DNA from 2 places in the Bittarella massiliensis (ex Durand et al. 2017) genome. Region 1 is predicted to be linked to the other one. Evidence: predicted binding sites of a transcription regulator. Region 1 holds the regulator's gene; the other holds the start of a gene.

The links. Region 1 encodes HrcA, which represses chaperone genes, less so after heat shock. Its sites were predicted from a motif close to TGTTAGCACTCNNNNNNNNNGAGTGCTAACA; they were not measured.
Region 2: a site for HrcA is predicted at 1,827-1,857, ahead of GT748_RS11030 (co-chaperone GroES). Genes of this name have one in related genera too.

What each region holds. Positions count from the first base shown of each region.
Region 1 covers NZ_WWVY01000015.1:28,917-32,326, forward strand. The annotation lists gene dnaK (molecular chaperone DnaK) at 1-190, opposite strand, end outside; gene grpE (nucleotide exchange factor GrpE) at 270-926, opposite strand; gene hrcA (heat-inducible transcriptional repressor HrcA) at 904-1,926, opposite strand; gene GT748_RS13160 (hypothetical protein) at 2,201-2,524, opposite strand; gene GT748_RS13165 (helix-turn-helix domain-containing protein) at 2,643-2,855, shown strand; gene GT748_RS13170 (arsenate reductase family protein) at 3,320-3,410, shown strand, end outside.
Region 2 covers NZ_WWVY01000009.1:159,966-163,375, forward strand. The annotation lists gene GT748_RS11025 (calcium-translocating P-type ATPase, PMCA-type) at 1-1,454, shown strand, start outside; gene GT748_RS11030 (co-chaperone GroES) at 1,894-2,178, shown strand; gene groL (chaperonin GroEL) at 2,246-3,410, shown strand, end outside.

The DNA.
Region 1 (3,410 bases):
GCTCGGGGTTGGTGATGGCCTGGCGCTTGGCCACCTGGCCCACCATCCGCTCGCCGTCTTTGGTGAAGGCCACCACCGAGGGGGTGGTGCGGGCGCCTTCGGCGTTGGCGATGACGACCGGCTCGCCGCCCTCCATGACCGCCACGCAAGAGTTGGTTGTACCCAAGTCAATGCCGATGATTTTTCCCATTGTCGTTTCCTCCTATTTCGATCCGTCGATTTGTTCTGTATGGTTGTGAGGGGCGGCTGCCCGCCCCGGGATATTTTGTCTAGTTGGCCACCTTGACCATGGCGTAGCGGATGACCCGCTCCCCCAGCAGATAGCCCTTTTGGAAGACCTCCACCACCTGGCTCTCGCCCAGGGTCTCGTCCTCCACGTGCATCACCGCGTTGTGCAGCTGGGCGTCAAAGGATTCGCCCACCGGGTTGATTTCCGAGACACCCATCTTTTCCAGCACCTCGCGGAACTGTTTGAGGGTCATCTCCACCCCGGTCTTGAGGTCGCTGTCCTCCTGGCAGGCGTCCACCGCCCGCTCGAGATTGTCCAGCACCACCACCATCTGGGAGAGGGCGGAGGCCACCCCGTCGGTGAACATCCCCTCCTTCTCCTTGGTGGAGCGCTTGCGGAAGTTGTCGTACTCGGCGCTCAGGCGCAGCAGCCGGTCGTTCAGGTCGCTGTTTTCCTGGCGGCAGCCGGCCAACTGTTCTTCCAGGGCCTCCACCTCTTTGTTCTTTTTGGGCTTTTTGGACTTTTTCTCGGCCGCCTTCTCCTCTTTTTCAGGGGTGGCGGGGGCTTTCTCCTCCGCCGGGGCGGTCTGTTCAGCTTCGGTCTGGGCCGTCTTCTTTTCCGGTTCCACCTGCAAGCTCCTCTCTATTGTTATTGGGTCGGGAGGGAGGGATCCCTCATCCGTCCCCGTCGGTTCCATTCAAGATCCTGCCCAGCAGGTCGGTAAAATAGGCCAGGTGGGGGATGATCCTGGTGTAGTCCAGGTGCCGGGGGCCGATGATCCCCAGCACGCCGGTGTGCTCGTCCCCGAAGAGGTAGCCGGTACTCACCAGGGTGGTGCCCGCCAGCTCTTGGTCCAGGTCGTCGCCCAGCAGCACCGCCACGTTCCCCCCCTCTTTGGGGGCGGCCCGCAGCAGGGTGTCGGTCTCCTTGAGCAGATCGAGAAAGGCGTTGTAGCCGTGCTCCGGCGCGGCGTAGCGCAGGAGGTTCGACTGCCCTTCCAGGTGCACCTTGGCCCGGCAGAGCTCGGCGCACATCCGGCAGATGAGCTGCACTGCGGGGGCCAGACAGAGGTAGTCGCCCCCCAGTTCCCGCTGCAGGAAGTCGTCCCGCAGCAGCGCCACCTCGTGCAGCGGCCGGTGGAGGAGGTTTTTGCGACAGAAGCCCGAGAGCTTCTCCAATTGCCGCTCCCCCGCCGGCAGCCCCAACTGACAGACCTGGTTGAGCACCAACCCGGTGTTGGTGAGGGCCACCAGCGCCAGCGTTTGGGGGGTGAGGGCCACCACCTCCAACTTCTCCATCGACAGGTCGGAGAGCTGGGGGGAGGTGGCGAGGACGGCGTAGTTTGTCATGTAGGCCAGAAGGGAACTGGCCCGGGTCAGGAGGATGTCCGGGTCCCTGACCCCCTGGCGGAGGAAGCGGGCGATCTCCCGCTGTTTCTCCACCGGCAGCTCCCGCCGCGGCATCAGGTGATTGATGTAGTAGCGGTAGCCCTGGGCGGTGGGGATGCGCCCGGCAGAGGTATGGGGCTGTTTGACACAGCCGAGGGCCTCTAGCCGGGCCATCTCGCTGCGGATGGTGGCGCTGGAAAAGGCGTCGCCCGCCAGCTTGGCGATGGCCCCGCTGGAGACCGGCTCCCCGGTCTCGGAGTAGAGGTCGCAGATGGCCTGAAGCACAAATCCCTGTCTCGGCGTCAACATCTTCCCACCCCCTTTCCGGCGGCTGCGGCACCCGTTTAGGGGGGACAAATGCCGAAGCAGCGCCGTTTTTGCGTTTAGCAGTCGAACCTCTCGACTGCCAACACATACAGTCTACCCCCAAAGTCAATAAAAGTCAAGAACTGAAATAAATATTTACATATTGGCAACAGTTTTCCCGGTGCCCCCTCTAAAGGGGGCATTTCTGCACAAAAAAAGAGGGGCCACTGGGGCCCCCCTCTCAAGGGGTGCGCTCCGCCTGCGCGGCGGGGGAGTGTTAGAGAGGCGGGGAGGCGCCTCCCCTGCCCGGGCCGTCCCCACCGGGACGGTCTTCGGGGGAGATGGGGTGCTGGGCGCGGCGGATGTCGTGCAGGATCTGCACCCCTTCGGCCACCGCATAGAGGAGGAAGACCCCCACCAGGGCGCCGCAGAAACTGTCCAAAAAGACGGCGAAGCGGGCGGTGAAGGGCACCGGCGGGCCGCCCGATGAGAGGCTGGCCCCGTCGGCAATGGCCAGGAGAAAGCTCCAGACCGCGTCGAGATAGGCGAAGTTGCGCACGATCTTGGCCGCCAAATTCTCGTCCCTTCTCTCCTCTTTCACGAATATCACCGCCTTTTCTACCCATTCTAGTAAATATATGTACTAAAGTCAATAGTAAATATTTTTACTATGCTAAAATGCTGCCAGTTCAACACCAAACGAGAGGGGACGACTCACCATGGTGCCCTACCAGCAGCGGCTGCGGGATCTGCGGGAGGATCACGACAAGACCCAGGCGGAGATCGCCGCCGTACTGGGCACCTCGCAGACCATGTACGCCCGCTATGAGCGGGGGGCCAACGAGATGCCGGTGCGCCACGTCATCGCCCTCTGCCGCTACTACGGCGTCAGCGCCGACTATCTCCTGGGACTCACGGGGGAGGAGCGGTGATCCCCCCTCCCCCCTCGCCCGCCGCTGTGGTATAATGGCCACAAGGCGGCTGTGCTGCCGGGGATAGCCGGGCAGAAATGCAAATGCCGTCTGCTCCCTGCCCCCTCCCCCCTGGCCAAGTGCCACCGCGCCCTCGGCGCCGGCGGTATGGCAGCCGCAGGGCGGCCATGATGCCGGGGCGGCCCGGCCGGTGTGCGGACGCCCTCTGCCCCACGGCCAAATGCCGCCGTGCCTGTGGCCTTGTCGGCCACAGGGCGGTCGCGATGCCGCAGCGGGCCGGCAGGCGCAGACGGCCCCTGTTCCCTTCCCCTGCCCTCGGTCCTCTGCCTGCGGCAAAGCGGCATCTGCCCCGCTGCCGCGGCGCGCCGGAAGGGGAGCGCCGCGCACCGACCTCTTTTTATTAAAAATACAAATACAAACGGCGTCCCGGCCTGTCGCCGGGGCGGATGGGAGGCAATTTGTCAATGAACGCACTGCTGATCTGGTACCCCAAATGTTCCACCTGCCAAAAGGCCAAGGCCTGGCTCGACGAGCACGGCGTGGCCTGCAAGACCC
Region 2 (3,410 bases), on a different contig from region 1:
CCACCGACCGGGCGCTGCTGGCCTTTGCCCTGCCCCAGAGCACCAAGGGAGAGGTGCAAGTGGCCCGGCGGGTGCCCTTTGACTCGGCCAACAAATACGCTGCCGTGACGTTGGAGGACGGGCGCACCTTCGTCAAGGGCGCGCCGGAAAAACTGCTGGAGAGCTGCACCAAGTACGTGGACGGGGAGGGGCGGGCCCGGCCCCTGGACTCCCTCAAGCTGCTCAAATTGCGCTGGAAAGAGTTGACCGCCCAGGCGGTGCGGGTGCTGGTGCTCTGCCAGAGCGCCGTCCCGGTGGGGGAGGGCGGCGGCCGCTTTTCCGACCTGACCCTCATCGGGCTGGTGGGCATCCGCGACGAGGTGCGCCCCCAGGCCAAGCAGGCGGTGCGCCAGGCCCAGGCGGCGGGGGTGCAGGTGGTGATGATCACCGGCGACAACCGGGACACCGCCGCCGCCATCGCCCGGGACGTGGGCCTTCTGCGGGAGGCCGCCCCCGGCGCCATCCTCGAGAGCGGGGAGCTGGCCGCCATGAGCGACAGCCAGCTCAAAGACGCCCTGCCCGGCATCCGGGTGGTGGCCCGGGCCCTGCCCCAGGACAAGAGCCGCCTGGTCAAGGCCGCCCAGGAGTTGGGGCTGGTGGCGGGGATGACCGGCGACGGCATCAACGACGCCCCGGCCCTGAAAAAGGCCGATGTGGGCTTTGCCATGGGCAGCGGCACCGAGGTGGCAAAAGAGGCCGGCGACATCGTGATTTTGGACGACAACTTCCAGTCCATCACCCGGGCCATCCTCTACGGGCGCACCATCTTCAAGTCCATCCGCAAATTCATCATCTTTCAGCTGACCATGAACCTCTGCGCCGTGGGGATCTCGGTCATCGGCCCCTTTATCGGCATCGACACCCCGGTGACGGTGATGCAGATGCTCTGGATCAACATCATCATGGACACCCTGGCCGGGCTGGCCTTCGCCGGCGAACCCCCGCTGGAGGAGTACATGGAAGAGTCCCCCAAGCGGCGGGACGAACCGGTGCTCACCCGCTCCATGGTCCACCAGATCGTCTGTATGGGGGTGTTCACCGTGGGCCTTTGCGTGGCCTTTTTGAAGGTGGATCTCTTCAAACACCTCTTCCGCATTGAACTGGGGGAGCAGTACTTCATGACCGCCTTCTTCGCCCTCTTCATCTTCACCGGCATCCTCAACAGCTTCAACGCCCGCACCCCACGGGTCAACCTGTTTGCCAACCTGGGGGGCAATCGGGCCTTTGTGTTCATTATGGCGGCGGTGGCGGGGGTACAGCTGCTGCTCATCTACTTTGGCGGCAGCCTCTTCCGGGTGGCGGGGCTCACCCTGCGGGAGCTGGTGACGGTGCTCCTCATCTCCACCTTGGTGCTGCCGGTGGACCTGCTGCGCAAGGCGGCCCTGCGCAGAAAGGGGATCACCCCCGACATTTAAAGTGGTCAAAAAGCAGCCTTTTTTAAGGCAATGCTCTCTGCGGCGGGCGGCGCGCCGCGGAATGGGTGAAGGCAAAATCGCACTCTGTCGCAGAAAACGGCTTTAAAACAGTCTCGCGGGAGAAAATTTTTCTCTCGCGGGGCTGTTTTTTGTGGCGAAAAGACAATTTGATGTGCTCGACGGGTATGGCGAGAGGTTCAACCCCCCAAACAGAAAAGCAGGCAGATGTCTTTTTAAGAGCAAATTCGGCCTAAAAATGTACATGGAGGGAAAAAGTGGGCCTTTAAATTTGTATAAAATGTAAATTCTTTTGACTTTAACTGATTTTCCGGAAATACCCCTTGATTTTTGTGGGAAAGTGATTACAATGATATTTAGCACTCAGGTATATAGACTGCCAAACCAATTATACCAAACTATAATATAGGAGGAATTCAGTATGACCATCAAACCCTTGGCTGACCGCGTTCTGATTAAACTGCTCGAGGCGGAAGAGAAGACCGCCAGCGGCATCATTCTCCCCGACGCCGCGAAAGAGAAACCCCAGGTGGCCGAAGTGGTGGCCGTGGGCCCCGGCGGCATGGTGGACGGCAACGAGGTCGTCATGACCCTGAAGGTGGGCGACAAGGTGATCGCCAGCAAATACGCCGGCACCGAGGTCAAGGTGGAAGGCGAGGAATTCACCCTGCTGCGGCAAAACGACATCCTGGCCATCGTCGAGTAAGACTGGCCCAGACCGCCCGCAGACAACCGCTTACACATCACTACAACTGATAAAGGAGTAAGGCAACATGGCAAAAGAGATCAAATTCGGCGAGGAAGCCAGACAGTCCCTGCAGGCCGGCATCGATCAGCTGGCAGACACCGTCAAGGTCACCCTGGGCCCCAAGGGCCGCAACGTGGTGCTGGACAAAAAGTTCGGCTCCCCCCTCATCACCAACGACGGCGTGACCATCGCCAAGGAAATCGAGCTGGACGACCCCTTTGAGAACATGGGCGCGCAGCTGGTGAAAGAGGTCGCCACCAAGACCAACGACGCCGCCGGCGACGGCACCACCACCGCCACCGTCCTGGCCCAGGCCCTGGTCCGCGAGGGGATGAAGAACGTGGCCGCCGGCGCCAACCCCATGATCATCCGCAAGGGGATGCAGAAGGCCGTCGACGCCGCGGTGGACTTCATCGTCACCAACGCCAAAGAGGTCAACGGCTCCCAGGACATTGCCCGGGTCGCCTCTGTCTCCGCCGGGGACGAGGCCGTCGGCAAGCTGATTGCCGAGACCATGGAGAAGGTCTCCGCCGACGGGGTCATCACCATCGAGGAGTCCAAGACTGCCGAGACCTACTCCGAAGTGGTCGAGGGCATGCAGTTTGACCGCGGCTACATCTCCCCCTACATGGTCACCGACACCGACAAGATGGAGGCCGTCCTCGACGACCCCTACATCCTGATCACCGACAAGAAGATTTCCAGCATCCAGGACCTGCTGCCCCTGCTGGAGCAGATCGTTCAGGCAGGCAAAAAGCTGCTGATCATCGCCGAGGACATCGAGGGCGAGGCCCTGACCACCATCCTGGTCAACAAGCTGCGCGGCACCTTCAACTGCGTGGCCGTCAAGGCCCCCGGCTTCGGCGACCGCCGCAAGGAGATGCTCCGCGACATCGCCATCCTCACCGGCGGCGAGGTCATCTCCAGCGAGCTGGGCCTGGAGCTCAAAGACACCACCGTCCTGCAGCTGGGCAACGCCAAGCAGGTGAAGGTCACCAAGGAGAACACCATCATCGTCGACGGGGCCGGCGCCAAAGAGGCCATCGACGAGCGCATCGCCCAGATCAAAAACGAGATCGCCGCCTCCACCTCCGACTTTGAGAAGGAGCACATGGAGGAGCGGCTGGGCAAACTGTCCGGCGGCGTGGCCGTCATCAAGGTGGGCGCCGCCACCGAGGTGGAGATGAAAG